4 regions of the Rhizobium sp. N122 genome follow, and region 2 is predicted to be linked to each of the others. Evidence: predicted binding sites of a transcription regulator. Region 2 holds the regulator's gene; each other region holds the start of a gene.
What was found. Region 2 encodes LexA, which represses DNA repair genes until DNA is damaged. Its sites were predicted from a motif close to TGTTCNNNNTGTGTTCNG; they were not measured.

Region 1 (7,879 bases), on a different contig from region 2:
CGCCTTCGCGATGCTGCTTGGCGCTTTCGGCCTTGTCCTCCTTTTCGCGCCCTCCGTTGATCTAACTGGGCTTCAGAAGGGCTTGCCGATGATCGGACTCATGGCGATCGCCTGGGCAGCCATTTCCTCGGCCTGGGGGTCCGTGCTGGCAAAACCTCTGATATCAAATTATGGCAGCGCGCGCCTTTCCGGCTTGACGACGCTGATCGGCGGTACCGTGTTGCTGATTGCCTCTCTAGCGATAGAGCCTCGCTCGGCCGAAAGCCTGGTTACGCCCTGGGAATGGCAAGCGGTGGCCGGCTGGCTATTCCTCGTCATCTTCGGTTCGCTGCTCGGCTACAGCGTCTATATGCAGCTTTTGCGGGACATCGGTCCGGCAAGAGCGGGCAGCTTTGCTTTCGTGTCTCCTGCCATTGCGGTCTCAGTCGGCGTGATCTCCGCCGACGAACCCGCTGAACCCCAGAGATTTATCGGCATGGGACTGATGGTCCTTGCCGCGGCGATCTGCTTATCCGCTGACCGCCTGCCGCGCTTTTCAAACAGGCGACCGACCTTGGGCGTCACAGATGATTGCCACCGTTAGCGGACAGGAGACGATCAGGGCCGCCTGCTATCGCCGCCACACCAGGCCGCGGCTCATGGGCAGCTCTATGTAGCAGGGCCGGGGGGCTCAGCCGACATGCTCGACAGAAAGGGTGCCCCCTGGGAGCGGCTTGATCAACGACTTCGCGGAAACGGTCGGGTCAAGCCAATCTGCCCAGGAGCCGCGTTCCAGGATGACAATCTGCCGATCGTGGTACGGCGCGATGTCCGGCCCTGGCTCCATCGTCAGCATGGTGAAGGCTTGGCCCAACTCCGGTGTTTCGCGCCAGATGCCGGCAATGCAGAAGATCGGTTCGTTCTTCTTCGTGAACAGCCACTTGTCCTTGCGCTTCTTTTTCGGGTCTGTTGGATCGGTGAACTCGTAAAAGCCGTCGGCAACGATCAGGCAGCGATTGGAAGTGAACTCGCGACCCTCCGACCGAAAGTTATAAACCGGCCGTTTGTTCGGTCCGGGCCAGCTCCAACGCCGCTGCACGAGCTCGGCTTCCTCGCGGTCACCATCGATCGTCCTGACGATCGGGCCTATATCGGTGATCTTGATGTCTTCGCGCGCTTCGAGATTGGGCGCGCCTTCACCGAAACGGATCTTGATCTTGAGATCGGCGAAATCCTCGACAACCGAGGCGACATCCACCATCAGCCGATAATCATTGCACATCGCTCTTCCCTTCACGTGTGGTCCAGTCATTGAGGCGCTACAGGTGCAAAATATGCTCGAATTGTATGCGCCCCGGGGTGAGGCGTTCGCCCGCCTTCTTTGTCGGCAGGCGGAGCGCGACCAGTCTTTGATCAGTAAAGTTTGCCGCCCGACGATGGGTGGGCGATCGCGAACGTGCCGCATGACCATCTGAAGTACAGTCTCATTTGCACGCATCCATTGGACTACCAGTCTTCGATTATCAGCACAGTTTTATCCATCGGTCTTGTCTAATATGCGTGTTCTTGGTATGTTCCAGAAGTTATGAACGCGATCGTTTTTCGGTCCGATGCTCCGCTCAATGAGCGCCGCGTCATCATCCGGCGCCATGACGGCGATGTGGAGATGGTGGAACTGCCGTGGGGCCTGCGCCCACGCGACGGCGGTCCGCGCGCGGTGAACGTCATCCGTTCGGAAGGACGGAGATTTCCGACACACCGCTGCCTGGTGCCAGTCTCGGAGTTTCGCCACAAGAGCTTCAGATTCTCGCTCGCCAATGGCGACTGGTTCTATTTCGCGGGAATCTGGCGGCCGACAGCTGCGGATTGGGCGGAGGCCTATGCCGTCCTGACGATCGAGGCAAATGCCGATATCGCGCCGTTCCACGACCGGCAGATGGCGGCGCTGACACGCGACCAGCGCATGGCTTGGCTGGACGGACTTGTCCCCGAAGAGGAAATCCTACGGCCGCTGCCGGCGGGCACCTTCCGGGTCAAACGCCACGCTGGCGCGCCTGCCCAGCCGATGCTGGCGGTCTAAAGCGCCAGTCTCAGCTGCGGTTCCCCCCCGAAGCTCTGCCGCTCCAGCGATGACAGCGAGACGCCGAGCAGCCGAACGCCCTTTCGAGGCGGAAAGACCGGCGCCAGCAACAGGCTGACGATGTCCTCCAGATCGGTGATCGCCGCGAGAGGAGCCGGAATCGTCTTGCTGCGGGTGATCTGGTTGAAGTCGGCATATTTGACCTTAAGCGTCACCGTTTTGGCGCCGATCCCATTGGCCTCGCAATAGCCCCACACCTTTTCGATCAGCGGCTGAAGACCTTCGCGCGCCGCCTCGTAGGCATGGAGGTCTTTGGAGAAGGTATCTTCGGCGCCGACGGATTTGCGCACTCGGTTCGGCCTGACCTGGCGCTCGTCGACCCCGCGCGCAATGCCGTAAAAATAGGGTCCCGACTTCCCGAAATGCTCCACCAGGAACTCAAGGGTTTGCTGCTTGAGGTCCGCGCCGGTTTCGATCCCAAGCCGGTGCATCTTCTCAGTCGTCGCGGGACCGACGCCATGGAATTTCTTGACCGGGAGGGCCTCCACGAAAGCTGGGCCGTTCTTCGGCGTGATGACGGCCTGACCATTGGGCTTGTTGAGGTCACTCGCCATCTTGGCGAGGAATTTGTTGTAGGAAATTCCAGCCGACGCATTGAGGCCGGTGATCTGCTTGATCTTGGTTCGGATCTCCCGGGCGATGTCGGTGGCGATCTGCATGCCCCTGAGATTTTCGGTGACATCGAGATAGGCCTCATCGAGCGAGAGGGGCTCGATGTCAGGCGTGTATTCGGCGAAGATCTCGCGGATCTGCTGCGACACCGCCTTATAAACGTCGAAGCGCGGCGGCACGAAGATGAGGTCCGGGCATTTTCTCCTAGCGGTCACCGACGGCATCGCCGAATGGACACCATAGGCGCGGGCCTCGTAACTCGCTGCCGCCACCACGCCGCGGGCGGCCGATCCGCCGACGGCTATCGGTTTGCCGCGCAGCTCGGGATTATCGCGTTGCTCGACCGACGCGTAGAAGGCGTCCATGTCGACGTGGACGATTTTTCGGAAGGGGGTCGAGCTCATCGTTCGTTCATGGCGGCTTCAGCGCTAGTCTATGGGATCGGCAATCAATCAAAGCCGAAACAAAGAGAGAACATAGCAGGCTTCGGCGCTATATCAACTATCCCCGCGGATGCCTCGGTTCTGCGCCGAACTTCCAGCCGCCCAAGGCGTTCTCATTCTGTGGAAATCTTCTATCAGAGACACTAAGCGGACGGCAGCACCGCGACGATCAGAGCCACGTTCGAGACGTGATGGTTCAGCACGGTAGCCTCACTCGGCCGCTGACATCGGCGCTAATTGAGCAGACGATAATAGTCGCTCCCCGACCTGAATATAGCGACCTGAAATCTTCTGGAGCGGATGCGCGGGCTGAAACTGGCGCCTCCCAAACCTACCCTCAATACAGGGATTCTGAGGTTATCATGTTCCCGTGGCAAACTGCACAAGGTGCAAACACCCTCGAAAACGCCGATCTCGCTTTGTGTCAGAGGGTGTTCTACCACCTCGTTGCCGCTAGACGGATCAAATCGGAAGCGGAGCGCGAGGAACTGGCCAATCGAATTCTTCAGTCGTTTCGACATGGGGTGAAAGATGAGGACGCTCTGGTGCGGTTGCTGATGTAAAGCTCGCAAGAGTGGGAACTTATTTACAAGCGGTGAGTTCGACGGGCGGATGCGGGTCCCTTCTTCCCCCATCCGCCTTTCCACTGGATATCATTGCCCCGCAAAACTTGCGGAGCTTTTTTTTATCGATAAATCGACTTCCAGTCCGTCCATGTTGATCAAGCGTGAAGCATCCGAACCTTCGATGGGCGAGGCATGCATTCGCCTGGATGCGCAGCGTTCGATTGCGACCACCGGCGCCGGAACCGTGACGTCTCGTCGAGGTTGGAGGGCTGCAAAGGAGTTCAAGCGATGACAGCTACGCCGGCAAGACTGGACGCGATGGTGATAGGTGCCGGGCCGGCAGGCATGGCGGCCGCCATTTACCTGGCACGGCTAAACCGCAGCGTTGTCGTCATTGATTCAGGCCACAGCCGTGCACTGCTTATCCCGCTCTCGCGAAATCATCCGGCCTTTCCCGAAGGCATCGAAGGGCGCGAGCTATCGAGACGCATGAAAACGCAGCTGCAGAACCTGGGTGTCGAGATCGTGCGGGCAGCCGTATCTCTGGTCGAGCGGGAAGGTAACTTCGGCTTCATCGCGGGACTTGAAGAAGACCGGCACATGCGCGCCAAAAACATCATCCTGGCGACGGGTGTCGAAGATCGATTGCCGCCTATCAGCGAAGCGACTGATTTCGTTCGGTCAGGACATATTCGCCTCTGCCCGATTTGCGACGGCTATGAGATTGCTGGAAGATCCACGGTGGTGATTGGCGCGACACAGCGAGCGGCGTCAGAAGCCCTTTTCCTTAAATCGTTCACGAAAAAGATCACCATCGCGACACTCGGTGAAAGACTGGATGTGAAAGACGCTACGTTGGCTCGGTTGATCGAGCACGGTGTCACCATCCGTGGCGAGAAGCTGGTGCACTGCTTTCGTTCGGTGAACGGAACCGTTGATCTCATCATGAAGGCCTCGGCCGCGTTGCAAGGGGTGGTCCTATATTCGGCGTTAGGGATAGCCCCGCGTTCACAGCTCGCCGAACAGCTGGGGGCAGAGTTGGAGCAGGACAGGCGCATAAAGGTTGACCCACATCAGACGACCCAGGTCCCGGGCCTCTATGCAGTTGGCGATGTCGTGACCGGCCTTAATCAACTGGGTGTGGCCATGGCGCAAGGGGAGATAGCAGCGGTCGCAGTGCATAACCGCCTACGGCAACTGCAAGAAGACCATAACCCGCTTGTCGGGTGAGCAGGAGTTCGGCCAGGGCTTGTCCCCGACGCTGACGACCATGCTCGGCGGCACCAGACCGAAATGCCGCCTTTTTGCGAGACACCGGTTTCCCGGAAAGTCTCAGCATGTCCGTGCGGAGGAGCCCCTGCGGGGCATCTCTCGCGAACGCCGGAAAGCCCCGCGTCTTGATAATGGAACTAACCGTCTTGGCCGTGGTTCGAGGGGTTCCTGAGGTTCAAGCAGAGGGGATTCCTTTGAGCGAGCTGCATCGTGAGTTCCTCCTGCAAAGAGAGTTTCCGCCAGAACTCCGGGAGGATGACCGCCTTGAGCCAACGCACGCGTCGCCATCGGCGGTCGGTTCCGAAGCCCTCGAAACGTTACTGCAGCCTTGTCCGTTGGTGGTCGATCTCGACGGCACTCTCGTACGATCAGATCTCCTGATCGAAACCGCATTCGCCGAACTCGGTCGTCACCCTCACTCGGCTGTGGCTCTGGTCAAGGCTGTGTGCTGCGGAAAGGCCTGCCTGAAGCACCGTCTTTCGCAACCAGCTGATTTCGATCCCGCTTTCCTTCCGTATGACGAGGAGGTCGTGAAGGTAATACGGGCCGCAAGAGAGGAAGGACGGTCCATCTATCTGGCGTCCGCGAGCCATGAGCGTCTCGTTGCCGCAGTCGCCAAACATCTCGGCCTTTTCGACGGCTGGTTTGCAACCAGCGAAACAACAAATTGCGCGGCCGATGTCAAAGCGGGAAAACTCATGGCCGCTTTCGGAAAAAGCGGATTTGACTACATCGGGAACGACGCGGCAGACCTTCCTGTTTGGCGTTATGCCGCCAAATCCTATGCGATACGAACTCCGCCCGCGGTCGCACAAAAACTCGCGCTACAGTGCGCTGATGTCCAATATCTCCCCTATGAGAAAGCGACCTGGCGCACCTGGGCGCGGCTGTTGCGTTTGCATCAGTACGTCAAGAACGGGCTTGTCTTTATCCCGCTGCTGATAAATCAGCTCTTCGATGTCAACAGCTTGGTCAGCACCGGTCTGGCTTTCCTCGCATTCTCACTTTGTGCTTCCGGCGTCTATATCCTCAATGATCTGGTGGATCTCCAGGACGACCGCGGCCATCGCACGAAATGCCGCAGGCCTCTTGCGTGCGGTGACATTCCGCTTTCGGACGCCATTGCCGTCATTCCAATCCTCCTTCTCCTATCGCTCACGGTCGCCGTCATGGTGACGCCGGGGTTCGTTCTTGTTTTGGGGGGATATTTTGCGTTGACCACCGCCTATTCGTTTTTCTTCAAGCGCAGGATGATCCTGGATGTCGTGGCTCTCGCGTCTCTCTATACGACCCGGGTGATCGGCGGGGCGGCCGCCGTCTCGGTTTGGCCGTCGCCCTGGCTCTTGGCGTTCATGATGAGCTGGTTTCTCTCGCTCGCTTTGGTCAAACGATACACCGAGCTGATCGGGCGCCGCGCCGCGCGCCTGCCGGACTCCAAGGGCCGGGACTACAGGAAGGCCGACATCGGCATGGTGGGTGCCCTGGCAGCGGGCGCCGGGATGAATGCGCTGACGCTGTTTGCCCTCTACGCCGCGAGCGAAAACGCGCAAGACATCTTTGCGCGGCCGGGAATGTTATGGCTCGTGGGCCCGATCCTCGCCTGCTGGATCGCGCGCATTCTCATGCTCGCCCACCGCGGCCAGATGCATGATGATCCGGTTGTCTTTGCCTTCAAGGATAAAGTCAGTCTCGCGACACTCGGGGCCGCCAGCCTATTCGTCTTGGCCGCGATGTGAGGTGGTCATCATGGGTTCGCAGTTCCAGCAGCGAAGCACCACCGCCACCGGCGTCGCGGTCCGTTATGTCGTCTTCGCGGTGCTCTCTACCGCCGCTAATTTCTTTGTCCAGGCAATCGTTCTCCAAATGGCGCCTTGGTCCGGCCTAATGCCATCAATCCTCGCGGGCACCGTCGCCGGCTTTGCCCTCAAATACGTTCTCGACAAAAGATGGATCTTCTTCGACCGTTACACCTCTCATCGCGACGAGGTGTCGAAGGTCGTACTGTATGGCTTGTTCAGCGTGCTGACGACGCTCATATTCTGGGGGTTCGAAATCGCCTTCTGGACAATCTGGAAGACGGAGCTTGCCAAATATACCGGTGGCGCGATCGGCCTGGGGATTGGCTATATCGCGAAATACGCTCTCGACCGAAAATTCGTCTTCAAGCCAAGGGAGGCGTAGCGACGATGGAGGGCTGGGGACGCTATCCGCGTCATGAGAGCGAGGTATTGCACTGCCGGGTTCCGGAGGCCCTAGGCAGGTTTGTGGCATCGCGTCCAGGTTTGATCGCTCGTGGCAATGGCCGTTCCTATGGTGACGCTGCGATCGGCGAGAATTCGACCTTGATGTGCGGTGGATTGAACCGGATGAAAAGCTTCGATGCCGCCGATCGCGTCCTCACCGCAGAGGGCGGCGTCATGCTTTCCGACGTCCTGCGCTCGCTGGTCCCCCGGGGCTGTTTTCCGCCGGTGGTTCCGGGCACGAAGTTCGTAACGATCGGGGGGATGGTTGCGTCAGATGTTCACGGAAAGAATCATCATTGCGATGGCGGATTCGGCGATCACGTCAACGAACTGAAATTGGTGACCGCCAACGGCGAAATCCTCACGTGTAGCCGCTCGCAGAACGCGGAGCTTTTTTCAGCGACGGTCGGCGGGATGGGCCTGACTGGAATAATTGCTGAAGCAACCTTTCGCTTGAGACAGATTGAGACCGGCTGGATTGCGCAGAAGACGACCGTAGCCGAGAACCTCGCCGAAGCATTAAAAGCGTTGCGGCAATCGGAGGAGGCGACCTACTCGGTGGCTTGGATCGATTGTCTGTCGAAAGGCGCTTCGCACGGACGGTCTTTGATTTTTGCGGGTGAG
Region 2 (7,879 bases):
TGTTTTCGCCGGTCTTCCTCGGCGCCGGCGCATCCTTCTGGTTTCTGGCCGAATCCGATTTTCCGCTTTTGACATTACTGCTCTCGCTGTCGGTGCTGACCATTGCGGTTCTCATCACCGACCGTAGCCGGGCCGTGTTGCGAGCGACGTTGTTGGCGCTTGCACTTGTGGTCTGCGGCATGCTCTGCGCACAGTTCGAGAGCTGGCGGGCATCGACCGTGATCCTCGATTCATCCGTGACGACGACGCTGACCGGCCGTGTCGAACGGCGCGAAGGCGACGGCCGTGGGCGTTGGCGCTACATTCTCGCCGTCAGGGCCACAGACGAGCCGGAGTTGAAGCGGCCGCCGGGGCGCGTAACCGCGATTGTCCGCGGCGCCGACACGCCTTTCGAGATCGGCGACATTATCACCGGCAGGGCGCGGCTAACGCCGCCCTCGGGCCCCGCACTTCCCGAACTCAATGACTTCTCCTTCGGCGCCTATTTCGACGGCATCGGCGCCAACGGCTTCTTCTACGGCGCTCCGGCGAAAGATTTGGAGGCGGGCCCGCAGGGTGCAAGGTCGACGTCGGAAGCTATGCTCGAATGGCTTTACCGGCTGCGCAGCAGCATCGGCGACCGCATCAGGTCGATCCTGCCCGGTGATACCGGCGCCTTTGCCGCCGCCCTGGTGACCGACGAGCGGCGCGCGATCTCGAATGCGACGACGGAGGCGCTGCGCCAGTCGGGCCTCGCCCATATCGTCGCGATCTCGGGTCTCAACATGGCGCTGTCGGCCGGCATCTTCTTCGTCGGCTTCCGGATGCTGCTCAGCCTCTTTCCGGGCGTCGCCCAAGCCTATCCGACAAAGAAGATCGCCGCCGCAGGCGCGCTCATCGCCGTCACCGCCTATTACCTGATCTCCGGATTCGGGGTCTCGGCCGAACGCGCCTTCATCATGATGGCCATCATGCTGATCGCCGTCTTCTTCGATCGGCCGTCGATCAGCCTGCGCAATGTCGTTCTCTCGGCGCTTGTCATCATCGCCATTTCACCCTCCGAAGTGCTGGGCCCGAGCTTCCAGATGTCCTTTGCCGCGACATTGGCATTGGTATCGGGCTATCAGTTGTGGAAGGACCGGCGCGTCCGCGAAAACGCGTTGCTCAAGCTGCCGATCTTCCGGCCGGTCGTTGCGGTCGCCGGTTTCTTCGGTGGCGTCCTGCTGACGTCGCTGATCGGCGGTTTTTCCACGGCGCTGTTTTCGATCGAGCATTTTCATCGGTTGACGGCCTACGGCCTGCCGGCAAACCTCGCGACGATGCCGATCATCTCGTTCATCGTCATGCCGGCCGGGCTGCTGGCAATGTTGCTCATGCCGTTCGGCCTGGACGCTCCGCTCTGGGAGGTGGTCGGCTTCGGCCTCGATCTGGTGATCGCTGTCGCCAAGACGGTGTCCGGCTGGGGCGGCGATATCGGCGTCGGCCGTTTGCCCGCCTGGTATTTCGCCGTCGCCGTGGCCGGCTTCCTGCTGCTGACACTGCTGCGCACCCGGCTGCGCCATGCCGGCACATCGACCCTCGCCGTCTCGACGCTCTTCCTGCTGGTTCTGCCGGTCCCCCGGCCGCCGGATCTGGTGATTTCGGAGGATGGCAGTCTGGTCGCGCTCGTTGCAGTGGCGGCAATGGCTTCCAACCGCGAAAACCCGCCGGATTTCATTTTCGACCAGTGGCAGAGAGCACTGGTCCTGCCGACACATCATCCACCGAAGATGTTGGAAGGCCCTGCTATCCCGCCGGAGGGAGAAGACCGCCGCGTCAGGCTTTCCCACGATCAGCAGATCGAAGCGAGGACGGCGATGCGGGCGGCGGCGGGCGGTGAAACAAACCGCTTTTCCTGTGTCAAAAAGGCCTGGTGCACATCAAGGCTTGGCAATGGGCGCGTCGTCACCGTCATCGACAATGCCGCCTATCTCGGTCCGGCCTGCGATGCCTCCGATATCGTCGTCACGTCTGTCCGCCTGCGTTTCAATAGCTGCCGCTCGGGCGCGACGCTCTTTACCGGTGAGACGCTACGCAGGACCGGTTCCGTCGAGCTGCGCTTCGCGGACGCCGGCCTGGAGGTCGCAACCGCATTCGAGAGCCTGTCGCGGCCGTGGATACGCCATCGCGCCTATGACTGGCGCAGCAATAGTTTCGCCGAAACCGGCCCGTCCAGCGTCAGTGATAGCGGCGAATGAGACCGACGAGCTTGCCCTGCACCTTGACGCGGTCTGGCCCGAAGATCCGGGTCTCATAAGCCGGGTTGGCGGCTTCAAGCGCGATCGAGGCGCCCTTGCGGCGGAAGCGCTTCAGCGTCGCTTCCTCGTCATCGACGAGGGCGACGACGATGTCGCCGGGACTTGCCGTGCTGCCGTTGCGGATGATCACCGTGTCGCCGTCGAAGATGCCGGCGTCGATCATCGAATCGCCTTTGACCTCCAGCGCATAATGCTCACCCGAGCCGAGCATGTCGGCGGGAACGACGATGTCGTGGGTGTTGTTCTGGATCGCCGAAATCGGAACGCCGGCGGCGATTCGGCCCATGACCGGCACCGAGACCGAGTTGCCGTTGTCGGCGACGGGTTTTGCGGGTGCGGGGGCGGCGACCGGCTGGGGCTTGCCGAGGCTGCCCTCGATGACGCTCGGCGAAAAACCACGCCGGGGCTGAATGCTGGGGCTATAGGCCTCCGGAAGCTTGATGACCTCGAGCGCCCGGGCGCGGTTCGGTAGGCGGCGAATGAAGCCGCGTTCCTCAAGCGCCGTGATCAGGCGATGAATGCCGGATTTCGAGGCCAGATCCAGGGCGTCCTTCATCTCGTCGAAGGACGGTGGAACGCCGGATTCCTTCATGCGCTCATGAATGAAAAGGAGAAGCTCCTGTTGTTTGCGCGTGAGCATCGGCGTGTGACCCCTGATTGAAACAAATCCAGAACAGACACTATATGTTCCATATGTGTTCCGCAAGTAGCTAAATTTCCGTAAAACTTGGCGCCAACTCGTTGAGATTTTTATTTTCATTCGCCGGATCGGCGCCATGTCTTGCATTGAGGAAGGCGCCGTCGCACATCTCTTCGCAATTGCAGGAGGGGATATCATGAACACGAATTCCGCCAAGCCGCACCCACTGGATCATGTCGTGCTGCCGGTCGTCAATATCGATCTGGCGCGCGAAAGACTCGGCAAGCTCGGCTTCACCGTTGCGGCCGATGCCCGTCATCCCTTCGGAACGGAAAATGCCTGCGTCTTCTTCGCCGACAAGACCTATCTGGAGCCGCTCGGTATCGCCAGCGTCGAGGAGAGCGAGTCCTCGGCGCGGCAAGGCAATGTCTTCACCGCCCGCAACCGGGCCTTCCGCTTCCGTTGCGGCGATGAGGGGCTTTCGGCCGTGGTTTTCGGCACCGAGGATGCCGGCCTCGATCATCAAAGCTTCATTTCAGGCGGATTGAGCGCCGGCGAGATGCTGGAGTTCAGCCGGCTGATGAAAATGCCGGACGGTTCCAAAGGCATCGGCAGCTTCAAACTGGCCTTTGCCGCGGATCTGCGGGCACCCGATTTCTTTCTCTTCACCTGCCAACGCATCAATCCATTGCCGGCCGACCGCGGCGCGCTGGAGACACATGCCAATGGCGTGACCGGCATCGCCGAGATCGCGCTGTGCGCGCCTGATGCCTCCGCCTTCGCCGGTTTCGTCAGCCTTGTCATGGCGCAGTCGGCCGTCGAGAAAACCAGTTTCGGCGTCAATATCGCGGCGCCGAATGCGAAAATCAGCCTGATGACGCCGGAAGGGCTGGAGGCCTATTTCGAGTTTGCCATCTCATCCGCCGACCGCGGCCTGCGCGGCCGGGCCATCCGCTTCACCGTCGCCGATCTTGCCGTGACAGAAGCGCATTTGGCTGCTAACGGAGTGACCTACACGCGCAAGAACAATCGTATTCTGGTGAAGCCGGCGCCCGGGCAGGGCACGCTTTTCGCCTTCGAGGAAAGATGATGAGCACTGATACGAATTCGGAAGTCAGGATCGGCGCGGGCGCAGGCCAGGTCACCTTTTCCAATACCGGCCGCCTGTCGCTGATTGCCGGCCCCTGCCAGATGGAGAGCCGCGACCATGCCTTCATGGTTGCCGGCACGCTGAAGGAGCTCTGTGCAAAGCTCGGCATCGGTCTCGTTTACAAGAGTTCCTTCGACAAGGCGAACCGCACCTCGCTGTCGGCAGAGCGCGGCATCGGCCTTGAAAAGGGCATGCAGGTCTTCGCCGATCTCAAGAAGGAGTTCGGCTTTCCCGTCCTGACCGACGTTCACACCGCCGAGCAATGCGCCGAAGTGGCAAAGGTGGTCGATGTCCTGCAGATCCCGGCCTTCCTCTGCCGCCAGACCGACCTTCTGATCGCCGCCGCCGAGACCGGCCGTGCCGTCAATGTCAAGAAGGGCCAGTTTCTTGCCCCCTGGGACATGAAGAACGTGCTGAAGAAGCTCAACGCCAGCGGCAATCCGAACGTGCTGCTCTGCGAACGCGGCGCCTCCTTCGGCTACAACACGCTGGTTTCCGACATGCGCGCATTGCCGATCATGGCGTCGATGGGTGCGCCGGTCATTTTCGATGCGACCCATTCGGTGGCGCAGCCGGGCGGACAGGGGGAATCCTCCGGCGGTCAGCGGGAATTCGTGGAAACGCTGGCGCGCGCGGCGGTGGCGACCGGCATTGCCGGCGTCTTCGTCGAGACCCACCAGGACCCCGACAACGCACCGTCCGACGGCCCGAACATGGTCTACCTCAAGGACATGCCGCGGCTTCTGGAAAAGCTGCTGGCCTTCGATGCCGTCGCCAAGGGCTGACAGTCAAAAGCCTGACATGTTCGTGTTATAGCGACGATCGGACATGCAGGTCGAAGGTGCAGCAATGCGCCATTGTAATTTGCACGCCTTCGATTATGACAGGCTTCGAACGATTGATCACCCACCGAGCAGGAAGAACCGATGACTGCAATCACCGATATCATCGCCCGCGAGATTCTCGATAGCCGTGGCAACCCCACCGTCGAAGTCGACGTCTATCTCGAAGACGGCAGCATGGGCCGCGCGGCCGTTCCCTCGGGCGCTTCGACCGGCGCCCATGAGGCGGTCGAGCTGCGCGACGGCGGCAAGCGCTACCTCGGCAAGGGCGTACAGAAGGCGGTCGATGCCGCCAATACCGAGATCTTCGACGCGATCGGCGGCATCGACGCCGAAAACCAGATCCAGATCGACAACATCATGATCGAGCTGGACGGCACGCCGAACAAGTCGCGCCTCGGCGCCAACGCCATCCTCGGCGTCTCGCTCGCCGTCGCCAAGGCTGCCGCCCAGGCCTCCGGCCTGCCGCTCTACCGTTACGTCGGCGGCGCTTCCGCAAGTCTGCTGCCGGTGCCGATGATGAACATCATCAACGGCGGCGCCCATGCCGACAATCCGATCGACTTCCAGGAATTCATGATCCTGCCGGTCGGCGCCGATACGATCGCCGAAGCCGTACGCATGGGCTCGGAAGTCTTCCACACGCTCCGCAAGGAACTGGCCGCCCAGGGCCACAACACCAATGTCGGCGACGAAGGCGGTTTCGCACCGGGCCTGAAGAGCGCTTCGGAAGCCCTCGATTTCATCATGAAGTCGGTCGAGAAAGCCGGCTACAGGCCGGGCGAGGACATCTACCTCGGCCTCGATTGCGCCTCGACGGAATTCTTCAAGGACGGCAAATACGTTCTCGAAGGTGAAGGCCGCACGCTCGAATCGGGCGCCATGGCCGAATATCTGGCCGAACTTGCCGCCAAGTACCCGATCATCTCGATCGAAGACGGCATGGCCGAAGACGACTGGGACGGCTGGAAGACGCTGACCGACCTCACCGGCAAGAAGACCCAGCTCGTCGGCGACGATCTCTTCGTCACCAACTCCGCCCGTCTTCGCGACGGCATCCGCATGGGCGTCGCCAACTCGATCCTCGTCAAGGTCAACCAGATCGGTTCGCTGACGGAAACGCTCGACGCCGTCAACACGGCGCATAAGGCTGCCTACACCGCCGTCATGTCGCACCGCTCCGGCGAAACCGAAGATTCGACCATCGCCGATCTCGCGGTCGCCACCAACTGCGGCCAGATCAAGACCGGCTCGCTGTCGCGTTCCGACCGGCTCGCCAAGTACAACCAGCTGATCCGCATCGAGGAAGGCCTCGGCCCCCAGGCCCAGTATGCCGGCCGCTCGATCATCCGCGGCTGATCGAATCTGCTTTCGACAATTTGACCCGCGCCCCTCCCGGCGCGGGTTTTTTGTTGGCCGTTTTTACGGTCAACGAACGGTTAATCTCTGGGCGTTATGCTGAACGAATTGGTAATGCGTTCAAGAGCATGCGTGTATGTGGACAAAGCATCATAAGAAGAGAAAATTCGGCCGCTTCGTCATTCCGGCCATGACGGTCGCCTTCCTCTCCTATTTCGGCTATCATTGCATTCACGGCGATTACGGCCTGCGCGCAACGGAGACGTTCGAGCACCAGCGCGTCGCGCGTGAAAAAGAGCTTGCGATCTTGAAGGCGAAGCGCGAACATCTGGAAAATCAGGTCGCGCTGCTGAGTGATGGCTCGCTCGACAAAGATATGCTGGACGAAAAAGCGCGCTATCAGCTCAATATGTCGCGCGCGGACGAGATCGTCATATTCAACCATTATTCCAATTAACCGGAATTAGGTTAATTTGAATTTTCTGCGTATTTCCAATAGTTTAGTGCCGAATACGAGCCATGCAATTATGGCATTGCTGTGGTCGTGTTTCTTCCCTATGGTACGCGGCACCGAGAACCGACAAACCATAGGGGAGGGTTGAATGGCGCCGCGAAAGACCGCGACGGTTTCCAGCCGGAAAACATCAGCAAAACCTGCAGCGAAAGCATCGAACGGAGGCCCTGTCGCCGACTTCGATCGCGACGAGGAGCTCAAGGCCTATCGCGAGATGCTGCTGATCCGCCGCTTCGAGGAGAAGGCCGGCCAGCTTTACGGCATGGGTTTCATCGGCGGCTTTTGCCACCTCTACATCGGTCAGGAAGCTGTCGTCGTCGGCATGCAGATGGCGCAGAAGGAAGGTGACCAAGTCATCACCGCCTATCGCGACCACGGCCACATGCTGGCCACCGGCATGGAAGCGCGCGGCGTCATGGCCGAGCTGACCGGCCGCCGCAGCGGCTATTCCCACGGGAAGGGCGGCTCGATGCACATGTTCTCGAAAGAGAAGCATTTCTACGGCGGCCACGGCATCGTCGGCGCCCAGGTCTCGCTCGGAACCGGTCTTGCCTTCGCCAATCATTATCGCGGCAACGGCAACGTCTCGATCGCCTATTTCGGCGATGGCGCCGCCAACCAGGGCCAGGTCTACGAGAGCTTCAACATGGCGGCTCTTTGGAAGCTGCCGATCGTCTATATCGTCGAGAACAACCGTTACGCCATGGGCACCTCGACGGCCCGCGCCACTGCCCAGTCGAACTATTCGCTGCGCGGATCCGGTTTCGGCATCCCCGGTATTCAGGTCGACGGCATGGACGTGCGTGCCGTCAAGGCGGCCGCCGACGAGGCGCTCGAACATTGCCGCTCCGGCAAGGGCCCGATCATTCTCGAAATGCTGACCTATCGCTATCGCGGCCACTCCATGTCCGATCCGGCGAAATATCGCTCGAAGGAAGAAGTGCAGAAGATGCGCTCCGAGCAGGATCCGATCGAGCAGGTCAAGGCGCGCCTCATCGAAAAGGGCTGGGCCTCCGAAGACGATCTGAAGGCGATCGACAAGGATGTCCGCGACATCGTCGCCGACAGCGCCGATTTCGCCCAGGCCGATCCGGAGCC
Region 3 (7,879 bases), on a different contig from region 2:
CCGGGTCTTCCTGCCGCGCCACATCCCGGAACCGGCGGTTGCCGCCGAAGCCGGCGCGATCGACGCCGCCGTCGCTGAAATCGGCATGCAGCCGGAGGCGCCAGCGGCGCAGCAGCCGGAGGACCTGACGGGATCGGCGGTCATTCTTCTCGTCGAAGACGAAGAGGCGGTACGCCGTGGCGGCAAGCGCATGCTGGAAACGCGCGGCTACACCGTGCACGAGGCGGGCTCGGGCGTCGAGGCGCTCAGCATCATGGAAGAGCTCGACGGCAAGGTCGACATTGTCGTTTCCGACGTGGTCATGCCCGAAATGGACGGCCCGACACTGCTGCGCGAGCTGCGCAAGTCCTATCCCGACATGAAATTCATCTTCGTCTCGGGCTATGCAGAAGATGCCTTCGCCCGCAACCTGCCGCCGGAAGCCAAATTCGGATTTTTGCCGAAGCCGTTTTCGCTGAAGCAACTGGCTGTGGTGGTGAAGGAGACGTTGGACGGGTGAGGGCGCCGTCAGAGAGGTTGTGCCGTGTGGTACCCCCTCTGCCCTGCCGGGCATCTCCCCCACAGGTGGGGAGATCGACAAGAGGCGTGCTCCTCCCGCCTCGCTACCGTTTCGCCGGATTGCAACGCTGATTGTTGAGGAAAACCGGTGCGCCCAGCCCATCTCCCCACCTGTGGGGGAGATGCCCGGCAGGGCGGAGGGGGGCTTGCACGGGACGCCCTATCTGCCGGGGCATTCTTGCCCTCCCATTATCCCTTACTCACCTAATGCCACCGCAATCTCCGCCGCCAGCCGCGCATTGTTCTCGACCAGCGCAATATTCGTCTTCAGGCTCTGGCCATCCGTCAGGTCGAAGATGGTCGAGAGCAGATAGGGCGTCACCGCCTTGCCGGTGATCTCGTCGCGCGCGGCGCTATCAAGCGCCCGCTCGATATAGATTTCCATCTCTTCGCGGGCGATCTCGTCGGCCTCGGGCACCGGGTTGGCGATGAGCATGCCGCCGTCGATGCCGAGCTGGTCGCGCACCGTCTGGAAATTGGCAATGGCGGCCGGGCTGTTCAGCGACAGCGGGCTTGGTATGCCCGAGGAGCGCGACCAGAAGGCGGGAAATTCTTCGCTCTCGTAAGTGACGACCGGCACGCCGCGGGTTTCCAGCACTTCGAGCGTCTTCGGAATGTCGAGGATCGCCTTGGCGCCGGCGCAGACGACGATGACGCCGGTGCGCGCCAGTTCCTCGAGATCGGCTGAGATATCGAAGCTTTCCTCGGCGCCGCGGTGCACGCCGCCGATGCCGCCGGTGGCAAAGACGCGGATGCCGGCACGCGCCGCCGCAATCATCGTCGCGGCGACCGTGGTGGCGCCGGTGCGGCGCTCGGCGATCGCGAAGGCGAGATCGGCGCGCGACACCTTCATCACCTCGGTCGCCTTGGCGAGCTGCTCCAGCTCGCTGGCTTCAAGACCGATATGCAGCGTGCCGTGAATGACGGCGATCGTTGCCGGCACCGCACCCTGTTCGCGAATGATCGTCTCGACGCTGCGGGCCATCTCGATGTTGCCGGGATAGGGCATGCCATGGGTGATGATGGTCGATTCCAGCGCCACCAGCGGCGCGCCGCGCTGCTTGGCGCTGGCGACCTCTTTCGAATAGGCGATCGGCAGAAGGGGTGAAATGGGCTTGGTCATGATCTGGTCCTGTCGTCGATGAGCATGATGCCGAAACGTGTCAGCGGTTTTCGCACCTCATGCTCGACTATCTAATATAGCGGCTTCAATGCAGAATTCTGACCTCGGGAACAAGGGCAAGCGCCGCATTCAAGAGATCCGGTGTCAGATTTTCGTCGACGGCATGCCGCGACTGTACGGTCAGCGTGGCGGCCGCTGTGCCGTGGCGAACGGCCTCCTCGAGCGGCAGGCCTGATATCAAGGCGGCGAGCGTGCCGGCCGCAAGCGAATCGCCGGCACCGGTGACATCGGCGACAGTATCGGCGACCGGCGGCTGCAGCGTCACGGCGCGGCCGTCGCAAAGTGCGACGAGCTCGCGGCGGCCGCGGGTGACGACCGCGTTTCGGATGCCGATCCCGTACAGAAGCGGCGGCCAGCCGGCAGCGTCTTCCGGCTGTTGCCCGGCAAGGGCGGAAGCCTCGGCCTCATTCAGGAACAGATAGTCGATATCCCCAAGGCAGGGTTTCAGCCTGACGACCTTGGCAGGCGAGATGGCAATCGCCGCGACCGGTTTTGCCAGGGAATGCGCCTTGGCAACGATCGCCGTGATCGTCTCCTCCGGCAGGTTGGCGTCGAAAAGAATGAGATGATGGGCGGCGAAGGCTTCGCGCACCCAGCGGATGGAGAGACGCCGCGGCACGAAGAATCGGTAGAGATCCATGTCGGCAAGGGCGACCACCAGATTGCCGTCCTTCTCGATGATCGCCGTATAGCTCGGGGTCTTGCGGTCGAGGAACACGAAAGGCCGGTCGTCGATGCCGGCGAAATCGGCGGCTTCGCCGACCATCTCGCCGATGGGATCGCCGCCGCGAGGCGAAATCATCGTCACCTGAAAACCGAGCCTTGCCAGATTGCGCGCCGCATTGAAACCGCCGCCGCCCGGCTCCTCGAACCACGTGCCGGGATTGCTGGCGCCCGGCGCCGTTTCGCCGGATATCCGGCCGCGCCTGTCGATATGGGCGCCGCCGAGAACAAGAATCTTTTTCTTCATTTCAACCGCCTTCCGATGCCCGAGGCGCGAATCGAGGTGGTGCTAGCGGCCGCGGCAAAGCGGGTGCATATGGCCTAAGCCGTTGCTTTGCATCGATAAAACAAATATAGAACACAGGCTGTTTTACCTTTTTCTTTCAATCGTTTGATCGCCTATTGCGGGAATAGAACAAATGGGGTACAAACTCGACATTGCTTGGGCGGCTTCAATAACCTAAAGGTGGATCGGATGTCTCAGAATTCATTGCGGCTGGTAGAGGACAAATCGGTGGACAAAAGCAAAGCGCTTGAAGCGGCACTCTCACAGATAGAGCGGTCGTTCGGCAAGGGCTCGATCATGAAACTCGGCTCCAACGAGAATGTTGTCGAGATCGAGACGATCTCGACCGGCTCGCTTGGCCTCGATATCGCACTTGGTGTCGGTGGTCTGCCGAGGGGCCGTATCATCGAAATTTACGGGCCGGAAAGCTCGGGTAAGACGACGCTTGCGCTGCAGACCATTGCCGAAGCGCAGAAGAAGGGCGGCATTTGCGCCTTCGTCGATGCCGAACATGCGCTCGATCCCGTCTATGCCCGCAAGCTTGGCGTCGATCTGCAGAACCTTTTGATCTCGCAGCCCGATACCGGCGAGCAGGCGCTCGAAATCACCGATACGCTGGTGCGCTCTGGCGCCGTCGACGTTCTCGTCGTCGACTCGGTCGCCGCACTGACGCCGCGCGCCGAAATCGAAGGCGAGATGGGCGACAGCCTTCCCGGCTTGCAGGCCCGCTTGATGAGCCAGGCGCTGCGCAAGCTCACGGCTTCGATCTCCAAGTCGAACACCATGGTGATCTTCATCAACCAGATCCGCATGAAGATCGGCGTCATGTTCGGTTCGCCCGAGACGACGACCGGCGGCAATGCGCTGAAGTTCTACGCCTCCGTACGCCTCGACATCCGCCGCATCGGCGCGGTCAAGGAGCGCGAAGAGGTGATCGGCAACCAGACCCGCGTCAAGGTCGTCAAGAACAAGATGGCGCCGCCCTTCAAGCAGGTCGAATTCGACATCATGTATGGCGAGGGCGTATCGAAGACCGGCGAACTGGTCGATCTCGGCGTCAAGGCCGGAATCGTCGAGAAATCCGGTGCCTGGTTCTCCTATAACAGCCAGCGTCTCGGCCAAGGCCGCGAGAACGCCAAGACCTTCCTGCGCGACAATCCGGATCTTGCCCGCGAGATTGAACTGTCGCTGCGCCAGAATGCCGGCCTGATCGCCGACCGCTTCCTGCAGAACGGCGGACCGGACCCTGATGACGGTGACGCTGCCGCGGAAATGTGATTTTCGCGCTTGAGCGCATCGGACAAATCCAACCGGCCGCATTCCTGATGAGAATGCGGCCGGTTTTGTTTGCCTGCTGGACAGTGGCGGAGGCGAACGTTAAAAGCCGATGGATTTAGATTTACCTGCCTCCGGCAGCATTGAAGGGCATAGCATGAGCGGTGTGAACGATATCCGGTCGACATTCCTCGACTATTTCAAGAAGAACGGTCATGAGATCGTCTCGTCGAGCCCGCTCGTGCCGCGCAACGACCCGACGCTGATGTTTACCAATGCCGGCATGGTGCAGTTCAAGAATGTCTTCACCGGTCTGGAGAAACGCCCTTATTCCACGGCGACGACCTCGCAGAAATGCGTGCGCGCCGGCGGCAAGCACAACGACCTCGACAATGTCGGCTATACCGCCCGCCACCTGACTTTCTTCGAAATGCTCGGCAACTTTTCGTTTGGCGACTATTTCAAGGAGAATGCGATCGAGCTTGCCTGGAAGCTCGTCACCGAAGGTTTCGATCTGCCGAAACATCGCCTGCTGGTCACCGTCTATTCCGAAGACGAAGAAGCCGCGACGCTGTGGAAGAAGATCGCCGGCTTGTCCGACGACAAGATCATCCGCATCCCGACCTCCGACAATTTCTGGCAGATGGGCGATACTGGCCCCTGCGGCCCATGCTCTGAAATCTTCATCGACCAGGGCGAGAACGTCTGGGGCGGCCCTCCGGGTTCGCCTGAAGAGGATGGCGACCGGTTCCTGGAATTCTGGAACCTCGTCTTCATGCAGTTCGAGCAGATCGAACCCGGCGTGCGCAACCCGCTGCCGCGTCCGTCGATCGATACCGGCATGGGTCTGGAGCGCATGGCCTGCATCCTGCAGGGCGTCCAGAGCGTCTTCGACACGGACCTGTTCCGCACGCTGATCGGTACTATCGAGGAGACGATGGGCGTTAAGGCGGAGGGTAGCGCCAGTCACCGGGTCATCGCTGACCATCTGCGCTCCTCGGCCTTCCTGATCGCCGACGGCGTGCTGCCGTCGAATGAAGGCCGCGGCTATGTGCTGCGCCGTATCATGCGTCGCGCCATGCGGCATGCTCAGCTTCTCGGCGCCAAGGAGCCGCTGATGTATAAGCTGCTGCCGACGCTGGTGCAGGAGATGGGCCGCGCCTATCCGGAACTCGTGCGCGCTGAAGCGTTGATTTCGGAGACGCTGAAACTCGAGGAAGGCCGCTTCCGCAAGACGCTGGAGCGTGGCCTGTCGCTGCTGTCGGATGCGACCACGGATCTCGGCAAGGGCGACATGCTGGACGGCGAGACCGCCTTCAAGCTTTACGACACCTACGGCTTCCCGCTCGACCTGACGCAGGATGCGCTGCGTGCCCGCGAGATCGGCGTCGACATCTCCGGCTTCACCGATGCCATGCAGCGCCAGAAGGCCGAAGCCCGCTCGCATTGGGCCGGTTCCGGCGAGAAGGCAACCGAAACCATCTGGTTCGAGCTTAGGGAAAAGAACGGTGCAACCGAATTCCTGGGTTACGACACCGAAACCGCCGAAGGCGTGGTGCAGGCGATCGTCAAAGACGGGGCTGCTGCTGACGAAGCCAGGGCCGGCGACAAGGTGCAGATCGTCGTGAACCAGACGCCGTTCTATGGCGAATCCGGCGGTCAGATGGGCGATACCGGCGTCATCTCGTCCGACCACGGCAGAATAGAGGTCTCGGACACGCAGAAGAAGGGCGAAGGTCTCTTCGTGCACTCCGGCGTCGTTGTCGAAGGCGCATTCAAGATCAGCGATGCGGTTGTTCTGACCGTCGATCACGCCCGCCGTTCGCGCCTGCGCGCCAACCACTCGGCAACACACCTGCTGCACGAGGCGCTGCGCGAGGTGCTTGGCACCCATGTTGCCCAGAAGGGTTCGCTGGTCGCGCCCGAGCGCCTGCGTTTCGACGTGTCGCATCCGAAGCCGATGTCGGCCGAGGAGCTGAAGATCGTCGAGGATATGGCCAACGAGATCGTGCTGCAGAATTCTCATGTCACGACCCGGCTGATGAGCGTCGACGACGCCATCGAGGAAGGCGCCATGGCACTCTTCGGCGAGAAGTACGGCGATGAAGTGCGGGTCGTCTCGATGGGCACAGGCCTTCATGGCGCAAAGAGCAACAAGCCATACTCGGTCGAGCTCTGCGGTGGCACGCATGTGTCGGCCACCGGTCAGATCGGCCTAATCCGCGTTCTCGGCGAAAGCGCCGTCGGCGCCGGCGTTCGCCGCATCGAAGCGGTGACCGGTGAATCGGCGCGCGAATATCTCGCCGAGCAGGATGATCGCGTGAAGACGCTCGCTGCCTCGCTGAAGGTTCAGCCTTCGGAAGTTCTGTCGCGCGTCGAGGCGCTGATGGACGAGCGCCGCAAGCTGGAGAAGGAGCTGGCCGATGCCAAGCGTAAGCTCGCCATGGGCGGCGGGCAGGGCGGCTCGGTCGATGCCGTGCGCGAAGTCGCCGGCGTCAAGTTTCTCGGCAAATCGATTTCAGGCGTCGATCCCAAGGATCTGAAGGGACTTGCCGATGACGGCAAGACCAGCATCGGCTCCGGCGTCGTCACCCTGATCGGCGTGTCCGACGACGGCAAGGCAAGCGCTGTCGTGGCGGTGACGCCGGATCTCGTCGAGCGCTACAGCGCCGTTGACCTCGTCCGCATCGCCTCTGCCGCCCTCGGCGGCAAGGGCGGCGGCGGCCGTCCCGACATGGCCCAGGCCGGCGGTCCGGACGGCTCGAAGGCAGACGAGGCGATCGAAGCGGTGGCCCTGGCACTCGCCGGGTGAGCTGCGGGTTCATTCCTAAGTTTCGAAAAGGCGGAAGCTTGGCTTCCGCCATTCTGATAGATTTGTTCTTTATTCGCCGCCCCTCCAGCCCTCCTCATTCGTGTGCTCGTCACAGGAATCCAGTGCGCCCAAGTCCTTGGGCGCCAAAGACCCTTTTCTTTAGGTTTTGATTCATTCACGGCGCGGACGCGCCGTGGCTGGATTCCCGTGACGAGCACAGGAATGAGGGAGGGGAAATCGGCGTAGCGGCATATGGCGACGTTTTCCTCTGTCGCTTAGCGGGTCGATGGCGCAGCGTTGGCGTTCCGGAGCCGGCAAGTCAGCAGGATTTGTCAAATCGGGATATGGTTCTCTGCAGCCGATCGATTTGCATAAGGGCTTTGACATGAATGGCGATGCAGCATGGGCGCTCTATGAAACCCGTCTGAGACGGGTTTCGGCTTATATTCACGACCACCTCGACGAGGAGTTGGATATGGGACGCCTGGCCGAAATTGCCTGTATGTCGAGCTATCACTGGCACAGGATCTATCGGGCGATTTACGGCGAGACGCTGGCGGCCACCGTCAAGCGGCTCCGGCTGCATCGCGCGGCGGGCGAGATTGTCCGCACGGAGCTTGCCGTCCGTGAGATTGCGAAGCGATCAGGCTATCCCAATCTCCAATCCTTCAACCGCATTTTCAAGTCGGTCTACGGCATGCCGCCGGCACGCTACCGGAAAGAGGGAAGCCACACAGCCTTTCAACCCTCACCTTACGGAAAGACCAAAGCCATGTTCGACGTTACCATACGTGAGATCGCACCGACGGAGCTGATCGGTGTCGCCCATGCCGGCTCCTATATGGAGATCGGCAAGGCCTTCGAAACATTGTTCGGCACGCTTTACGCACGCGGTCTCGCCAGACCCGACATGCGGATGATCGGCGTTTATCTCGACGATCCCGATATCGTGCCGGCCGAAAAGCTGCGCTCGATCGCCTGCGTCACCGGCGTTTCCGCGGGGCCGGCCGAAGCGCCGTTCGAGAGGCGTACGATCGACGGC
Region 4 (7,879 bases), on a different contig from region 2:
GCGTGACCGGTTGGATGAACTCGGCCTCGTCAGCTTCTGCAAGACCACGGGCGGCAAGGGGCTGCATGTCGTCACCCCGCTCGCCGTCAACAAGCGCAAGCCTCTCGCTTGGGCCGAGGCCAAGGGATTTGCGCATGCCGTCTGCCAACAGATGGCGCGCGACAATCCCGACCTTTATCTCATCAAGATGACCAAGAGCCTGCGAGGCGGCCGCATCTTCCTCGATTATCTCAGGAACGATCGCATGGCGACGGCCGTCGCACCGCTGTCACTGCGCGCGCGGCCCGGCGCCACCGTGTCGATGCCGCTCACCTGGGAGCAGGTGAAGTCCGATCTCGACCCGAAGCGCTTTACCGTCCGCACTGTGCCGTCGCTCCTTGTCCGGTGCTCCGCCTGGCGGGACTACTGTGACGGCGAGCGCCCGCTGGAGCAGGCGATCAAGCGCCTGGGAAAATCGAGGCGCGCAGCGTGATCTCCAGAGGGTCGCTTCCGGGTCGCGACCTGCAATCATTGTTGATCGCCGCGAATCTGGCTATATGGCGTAAAGCTGAAATGCAGCGACAAACGCCTCGTCCCCCTTTGTCATCAGGGCAGGAGCACCGATGCTGAAGACCGATACGCGCCAGGCGAACTGGCGTCGCGCCAATCCCGGCAAATATGACGCTCATCTTGCCGTGCAGCGAGCAGTCAAGGCGGGCGAACTGGAAAAGCAAACCTGCGAGGTCTGCGGCGCCGAAGCTGTCGATGCCCATCACGATCAATATGACGAGCCATTGAGGGTACGCTGGTTATGCCGGCGGCATCACACGCGGCTTCACCACTACGGTGAGGACATGTTTCCGATCAGGGACGCATTTTGAAATTGGCTTGATCAGGAAGGTTACTTCCAACCCCGCCCGCTACGCGCGCTCCCGACAACGGTGGAGCGTCCTGCGCATCTCAGTCGGCCGGCTTGTCGTTGATGTCGAAGACCGCGGCATTGTCCTGGACTTCACGCAGGCCCTTGTAGGAGGCGTGCCGTAAACTGCCGTCTTTGGTCCAGCCGCGAAATTCGATCTCTGCGATCAGGGTCGGCTGGGCAAAGACCAGGTTCTTGCCCTTGAGCGGCACGGCCGGCTGCCTGGTCTTCAGCTTGTCGAGCGTCGTGCGCAACTCTTGGGCATTCTTTGTGTTGAAGCCCGTTCCGACCGAGCCGGCATATACCCAGTCATGCCCCTTGCGCGCTGCGAGCAGCAGGCTGCCGATCCCGCCGCGCGCGACCGTCGACTGCTCGTAGCCGACGATCATGAAGCTTTCGCTCTGGATGCATTTGATCTTCAGCCAGTCGCCGGTGCGACCGGAGCGATAGGGCCGATCGCGATGCTTGGCGATGATGCCTTCGAGCCCCATCGAGCAGGCATTCGCCAGGAGTTCTGCACCATCGCCATAGACTTCGTCCGACAGCTGGATCGCGCCGGTGGCGCCATCGAGAAAATCTTCCAGCAAGTGCCGGCGAACCGAGAGTTCGGTTCCGGTCAGATCATGGCCGTCGAAATAGAGAAGGTCGAACGCGAAAAACACCGACTCCGTCGACGAGCGCTTGCCACCGCGCCCGCCAAGCGAACGCTGCAGCGCCCCGAAATCCGAACGCCCTTGCTTGTCGAGCACGACGGCCTCGCCATCGAGGATCGCGGTCCCGACCCCCAGCGTCCTGGCAGCTTCAGCGATCACCGGAAAACGATGCGTCCAGTCGTGCCCGCCGCGGGTGATGATCCTGACGCCCTTTGGCTCGATGTGGATGGCGAGGCGATACCCGTCCCACTTCACCTCGAATGCCCAATCCGGTCCTTGCGGCGGAGCCGGCTTCAGGAGCGCGAGGCACGGCTCGATACGGCCCGGCATCGGATCGAACGGAAGATTGGGCTGTGCCGGATCGCGCCGCCGCGCGGGCTTGGACTTGGCGACGGACTCGTCCTGCAGCAGCGGTTTGGCGCGCCGGCTCATTTGCCGGCCCGCTGTTCGGCCGCGACCGACTTCTTCAAGGCATCCATGATATTCACCACGTTGTTTGCCGGAGCCGACGGCGCGGGTTTGCCTTTGGCTTTCGCAGGTTTCTTTATGGCCTTCTTCTTGGCGGCGATGATGTCGAGCAGGCGCTCCTGGACAGGATCGGCCACCATCTTGGGGCTCCAGTCTTTCGTCTGCCTTTTGATCAGCTGCTGGACGAGCGGCATCATGTCTGAATCGGCCTTTTCGTCGCCGATTGCCTCGAAATAGCTGTCTTCATCGCGGACCTCGTCGCCATAACGGAGCGTCCAGAGGATGATACCCTTGCCGCGTGGCTCGAGCATGACGGCGCGCTCGCGGCGCGAGATCACCAGCCGGGATATGCCGACCATGTTCTGCGCTTCCATGGCGTCGCGGATGACCGAGAATGCTTCCTGTCCGACCGGGTCGTTGGGGGAGAGATAGTAGGGCGTGTCGAGCCAGATCCACTCGATGCTGTCTCGCGGCGTGAAGGTGGAGATGTCGATGGTTTTCGTGCTCTCCAGCGCCACGTTTTCAAGCTCCTCGTCTTCGAGAATGACGTACTCGTCTTCGCCGCGCTGATAGCCCTTGACCTCGTCTTCTTCCTTGACGTCCTTGCCAGTGACGGAATCGACGTAGTGGCTGACGACGCGGTTCTGGGTCTGGCGATTGAGCGTATGGAAACGGACCTTCTCGCTCTCTGAGGTGGCCGGCATCATCTGCACCGGGCAGGTGACGAGCGAGAGTTTGAGATAGCCTCGCCAGTAGGGACGTAGAGCCATGGTGTCTCCTCCGATCAGCTGGCACGACGGGTGGGTGCTGCGGCCTGCTTCGCTTTCGCGGCGGGCTTGGCCGCTTTCTGGCGGCCGGCTCCCCGGTTGGCATTGGCGGCGGTGCGTTTCGGTTTCGTCTCCTTCCCGCCGATACCGGCACTTTCGCGCAGGGCCTGCAGCAGGTCACTGGGCTTGGATGCTACCGGCGGCCTCTTCTTCGGCAGAGCGCGGCCCTCGATCTTGGCTTTCACCAGCTCTGCAACGGCAGCCTCATAACGGTCTTCAAAGGTGCTGGCGTCGAAGCTGCCCTTCTTGGTGGCGATGATGTGTTCGGCAAGCTCGAGCATTTCGCCTTCGATCTTCAAATCGGGCATCTCTTCGAACGCCTTTTCCGCCGAGCGGACCTCGTAGTCGAAGTTCATCGTCGAGGCGATCAGGCCCTTGCCGTGCGCCCGGATGAGAACGGTGCGCAGCCGGCGAAAGAGCACGGTTCGGGCAATAGCGGCAACGCTCTGCTTTTTCATGCCGTCGCGCAGCAGCAGGAAGGCATCCGTGCCCATCTTGTCGGGCGCGAGGTAATAAGGCTTGTCGAAATAGGTGGTGTCGATCTGCGAACAGGGAATGAAGGCCTCGATGACAAGGGTCTTGTTGCTTTCGGGCACGGCCGCGGCAACTTCCTCGGGCTCGAGCACGACGTATTGGCCGTTCTCGATCTCGTAGCCCTTGACCTGGTCGTCGCGCTCGACAGGATCGCCGGTTTCACTGTCGATGAACTCGCGCTTGACCCGGTTGCCGGTTTTTCGATTGAGGGTGTTGAAGGCGATGCGTTCCGATGAGGAGGCGGCCGTATAGAGGGCCACAGGGCAGGAGACTTCCCCGAACTTGATGTAGCCTTTCCAATTCGCTCTTGGACCCGCCATGACCTGGTACTCCCGACGCAACTCAGGCGATTCAAGTGATTCGGTGGCGAATCGTTCCGACTCGAAACGAATCATTTTTCAATGACTTAGCTCTATTCGGCTGCGCGTTTTGCGAGTCCTGCCTAGGTCAATGATTCCATGCGTCTTTTAGGGTTGGCGCGCGTTTTCTGGGTGGAACAACCCCAAAGGAGTCCTGCTATGAGCAAGCGTGAACTGATCGATACCGGCACCGATAAACGCTACGTCCGCCGCGACAAGAAGGGCAGGTTCAAGGAAAGCGATGACGTATCGCGGTCGCTCTCAGCTGACGCACGCCGCGACGCGAAACACGTGGCCAAGCCAGGGCAGGGCGACAAGGGTGACCGCAAGCACTGAGACCTGTTGAAACCTGATTTCAGATGCGCGAATGAATTGGGCGACTGAATTTTTCGATCGCTTACTTTCCAAACGTAGCTTTAACCCGGGTGGACCCTTCCGCGTCTGGTCGCCGATGCCGATATCGAATGACCTTCCTACCGGCGACATCGACGAGGTGTTGCCGTGGCCACACCGGATGGATTAAATGACAGCATAAATCGTCAGCCATTGGGTATGTCATGACGGATACGAGCATCGAATGGCAGCAGGACGGGATGGATTCCGGCTGGTTCTTCGCCAACGGCGTCGGTTCGATTCGAAGCAGTTCCAGCTACCGCCCGGGCGGATGGTGGTTCCTCGCAAAGTGGCTGCCTGACACTGAGGAGCACGACATGGGTCCTTTCAAAACAAAAGCCGCGGCGATGGCGGAAGCCGAGCGCCTCGCTGCATTGGACACGCACCAGGTGCAGCGCTGATCACCATGCGGTCAGAACAGTTTTTACGCCTGTTCGGCTAGAGGCGGGTCCATGCGAAAACGGGAATTTCTGATCGGCACGGCTATTCTGGCGCTGTCCCTTGCAGCGGGAGGCGAAGGCATGGCGGCGTCGAACGAGCCGGTTGATCCTTCAGCCCTTGCAACGCTGCGGCCCGGCATGCCAATCTCGGCGGTCGAAAAGGCGATGGGGTCTGTCTGGCGGACGCCGGCGCCGCACAAGGGCGGCGTGATCGACATTCTCGAAAACACACATGGCGTTATCGTGCGGATCGATCGAAAAGGGCTGATCGGCAGGATCGATTTCAATTCCCGCTTCATGCATACCATCGCGGGCATTCCCATGGGGATATCGCTCGCCGATCTTCGCGCCACAGTGCCGGATATGGAGATCGGCAAAGAAAGTGCGACGAGTGGCGGTGCGCGTTTCGGAACGAAGCACCTGCCGGAAGGCATCTTGTCCGTCCGCATTACGTTCGATGCAGTTTCCGGCATCGCCATCTTCAATCCAAAAGCTGAATATGCGGAGCCGAGTGCTCCGCCTTACCCTGCTGTGGCCGGCGCTCCCGGCGCTCCTTTCTCGGATTCGAACCTGAAGCTGGCGGTGCTGTCCTCGCTTCTCTATGCGAAACTGCTTGATCTCGGCACACCTGAACAGCTTGCGACCCATGTGCTCGGGCGTGAGGTCGATCTGGAGAAGGACGGTTACGAACTTATCCCGGAAGCGCTGGATTATCTGGTCCGCTATCCGCTCACCGAGGAACTGCTGGCCTCCGTCGAGGATATCGAGCTCGATGGCGGCGCGGCGATCTATCCGTTCGCCTGGTATTTCTGGGGCGGCGAAGAAAACGCCTTCGATGTGAAGGATCTCTCCGGCATTCGGTTCTGCCCCAACCTGAAAAGCTTTTCGGTCAACGCCATGATCGACAAGGTCGATATCCACGCTCTCGTGCCGCTCAAGAAGCTCGAGCGGGTCGAGATCAACGTCCCGTCCGAAAATGTCGATGCATTGCTCGATCTGCCGGCGCTTAAAGAAGCGGGGCGGTTTCGCAAGAAGCCGGCTCCTCGGGAGATCTTCGAGGAGTTGGAGCGGCGCGGCGTGCAAGTGTACTGATCGCAGTTGCCAAGAGGTTAGAATGTTCTGACCAGGCATTCATCAGCTCAGACGTGCCGCGCGCAAATTCCTTCATCAATCCTTCTAATACAGCCCTCGTTATATTCCCGCGCTGGATCGTTCATTTCATTCCTCATCGTGATCGGGCGGAAATTCCAGCATTTCCAGCTCGTATTCCAGGCTGCCGATCTTATCGAACAGCGCCTGTTCGTAGTTGGAAAGAACGCTGCCAAGATGCGCAAGGGCCTCCGCCTGTGGTCTCGTGCCGTCATTCGGCGTGTAGACGATTTCTCCGCCATAGGCGAGATCGATATAGCTTTGAACAAGCGCCAGCTCATTTCTGGCAAATTCGATGTTCGAGCGGATTGCGGCCAGGTTCCGTTCTTCGGCCGTCGTTCCGAAGATCGTCCCAGACAACGCCTCGAGGCGCTTTTCCTCGAACGATACGACGTTTTCCGTCATGGGGTATCCTCCTTGCTAAATGAAAGGCCATTGGCAGTTAGACAAGGGAAACGGGTCTGGCAGCGGTCGACGCCATCTTCCGAAATCAGACGAGGGCAGCCGAGGCTCAGCCGCCGGCGAAGCTGGTGGAATGTGAAACTCGCGCCGTACTGCTTGACCAGGATCTTTCGATCGAACTCCGTATTCCGATCACATGCAGTGCACTCGACAGTGACGACCGATCCCCGGAAGTCGCGGAGCGTTGGACCGTCATAGGTATTTTTTCTTATCGATGACATTTTTAGAGCCTGTCAGCCGACCATTGTTAGCCAATTGAATTCACTGGTTCTTCCGGTAGTGCAGCAAATGGGCAGGTTGCAGCCCGTCGATCACTCGCCTGTATATGCACATTGACTCACATGCCGTGTCGGAACAAATAGGGAACATACTCGCTTTCGAGCGAGATGAAAACCCATACTGACGAAGGCTTCCGAATGGCGCAGACCAGCGCAAACCCGATCATCTCCGATCTTCGAGACCGCATCCAGCATCTCGAAGGGACTGCAGCGCGACGAACATCCGTCCTTCCGTTCGGGCTGGCCGAGCTTGACGCGCAGCTGCCGGGTGGCGGCCTGGCCTTTGGTGCGCTGCACGAAGTCGCCGGCGGCGGAAACGGCGCGATCGATGGCGCGGCCGCGGCGCTCTTCATCGGCGGCATCGCGGCTCGCACCACCGGCAAGGTGGTCTGGTGCCTCACCCGTTTCGATCTGTTCTTTCCCGCGCTCGCCTCGGTCGGCCTTCACCCCGATCGCGTCATCTTCGTCGAATGCGACAAGGAAGAGACGGTGCTGGCGAGCTTCGAAGAAGCTTTGCGCTATGGCGGCCTCGGCGCCGTCGTCGCCGAACTGGTGCGCCTGCCGATGACGGCATCGCGCCGGCTGCAGCTCGCGGCGGAAAAGTCCGGCACATTGGGCCTGGTGATCCGCCGATGGCGGCGCCAGACGGAAGCCTCCGATTTCGGCATACCGACGGCCGCTGCGACCCGCTGGCGGATCTCGGTGCTGCCGTCCGAGCCGCTCCCCGTGCCGGGCGTCGGCCGCGCGCGGTGGCTGGCAGAACTCATGCGGGTCAGGGCAGGCGAGGGAGGAGAATTCATTATCGGAGCATGTGATGGCAAGGGTCGTATCTGTCTTTCTTCCGATGCTGCCAACCGACAGGATCAGGCGCGCCGATCCTTCGCTCAATCCTGACACGCCGCTGGTTGTGATCGCCAGGAGCGGTTCGAAGCGATGGGTGGCGGCGGCCGATCAAGCGGCTGCCAAGCTGGGCTTGCGCGTCGGCATGCCGGCCGCCAAGGCGCAGGCGCTGGTCCAGGGGTTGACGATGGTGGATGCCGACCCAGTGGCCGACCTCGCGACACTCGAACGGCTGACGCTTTGGGCCTTGTCGCAATATTCTCCCGTCGTTGCCATGGATCCCCCTGATGGTATCGTCATGGATACCGAGGGCGCCGACCATCTGCAGGGTGGCGAGGACCTGATGCTCTCCGGTCTCGTCAACCGCTTCCGCGCCCGGGGTCTCGCCGCGCGCGCGGCAATCGCCGACACTCGGGGTGCGGCGCATGCGCTCGTCCGGTCCACGGATCGCGAGACCATCATCATCCCGGGTGGCGAGACCGCCAAAGCGGTCAATCGTCTGCCGCTATCGTCGCTGCGGCTGCCTGCCGAGATCGTCGGAAGCCTCCGTACCCTCGGCTTCGCCACTGTCGGCGATT

Region 1: dinB (DNA polymerase IV) is a predicted target of LexA. The motif match lies at 3,191-3,208, and genes of this name have one in related genera.
Region 3: recA (recombinase RecA) is a predicted target of LexA. The motif match lies at 2,808-2,825, and genes of this name have one in related genera.
Region 4: ATY75_RS24400 (ImuA family protein) is a predicted target of LexA. The motif match lies at 6,534-6,551, and genes of this name have one in related genera.

Annotation. Positions count from the first base shown of each region.
Region 1 is NZ_LOKU01000028.1:43,314-51,192, reverse strand. Features, by position in the region: gene ATY75_RS20315 (EamA family transporter) at 1-583, shown strand, start outside; gene ATY75_RS20310 (SOS response-associated peptidase) at 671-1,261, opposite strand; gene ATY75_RS20305 (SOS response-associated peptidase) at 1,565-2,059, shown strand; gene dinB (DNA polymerase IV) at 2,056-3,135, opposite strand; gene ATY75_RS35570 (hypothetical protein) at 3,366-3,737, shown strand; gene ATY75_RS20290 (NAD(P)/FAD-dependent oxidoreductase) at 4,029-4,970, shown strand; gene ATY75_RS20285 (UbiA family prenyltransferase) at 5,207-6,748, shown strand; gene ATY75_RS20280 (GtrA family protein) at 6,759-7,193, shown strand; gene ATY75_RS20275 (FAD-binding oxidoreductase) at 7,199-7,879, shown strand, end outside.
Region 2 is NZ_LOKU01000027.1:6,529-14,407, reverse strand. Features, by position in the region: gene ATY75_RS19845 (ComEC/Rec2 family competence protein) at 1-2,216, shown strand, start outside; gene lexA (transcriptional repressor LexA) at 2,197-2,916, opposite strand; gene ATY75_RS19835 (VOC family protein) at 3,113-4,006, shown strand; gene kdsA (3-deoxy-8-phosphooctulonate synthase) at 4,006-4,851, shown strand; gene eno (phosphopyruvate hydratase) at 4,993-6,267, shown strand; gene ATY75_RS19820 (septum formation initiator family protein) at 6,404-6,724, shown strand; gene pdhA (pyruvate dehydrogenase (acetyl-transferring) E1 component subunit alpha) at 6,870-7,879, shown strand, end outside.
Region 3 is NZ_LOKU01000023.1:207,268-215,146, forward strand. Features, by position in the region: gene ATY75_RS17785 (PAS domain-containing sensor histidine kinase) at 1-499, shown strand, start outside; gene ATY75_RS17790 (pseudouridine-5'-phosphate glycosidase) at 755-1,681, opposite strand; gene ATY75_RS17795 (carbohydrate kinase family protein) at 1,767-2,711, opposite strand; gene recA (recombinase RecA) at 2,940-4,028, shown strand; gene alaS (alanine--tRNA ligase) at 4,183-6,837, shown strand; gene ATY75_RS17815 (AraC family transcriptional regulator) at 7,223-7,879, shown strand, end outside.
Region 4 is NZ_LOKU01000042.1:6,634-14,512, reverse strand. Features, by position in the region: gene ligD (DNA ligase D) at 1-472, shown strand, start outside; gene ATY75_RS24445 (hypothetical protein) at 603-860, shown strand; gene ligD (non-homologous end-joining DNA ligase) at 940-1,983, opposite strand; gene ATY75_RS24435 (Ku protein) at 1,980-2,789, opposite strand; gene ATY75_RS24430 (Ku protein) at 2,804-3,700, opposite strand; gene ATY75_RS24425 (hypothetical protein) at 3,899-4,075, shown strand; gene ATY75_RS24420 (hypothetical protein) at 4,297-4,533, shown strand; gene ATY75_RS24415 (hypothetical protein) at 4,585-5,664, shown strand; gene ATY75_RS24410 (hypothetical protein) at 5,791-6,126, opposite strand; gene ATY75_RS24400 (ImuA family protein) at 6,600-7,355, shown strand; gene ATY75_RS24395 (DNA polymerase Y family protein) at 7,276-7,879, shown strand, end outside.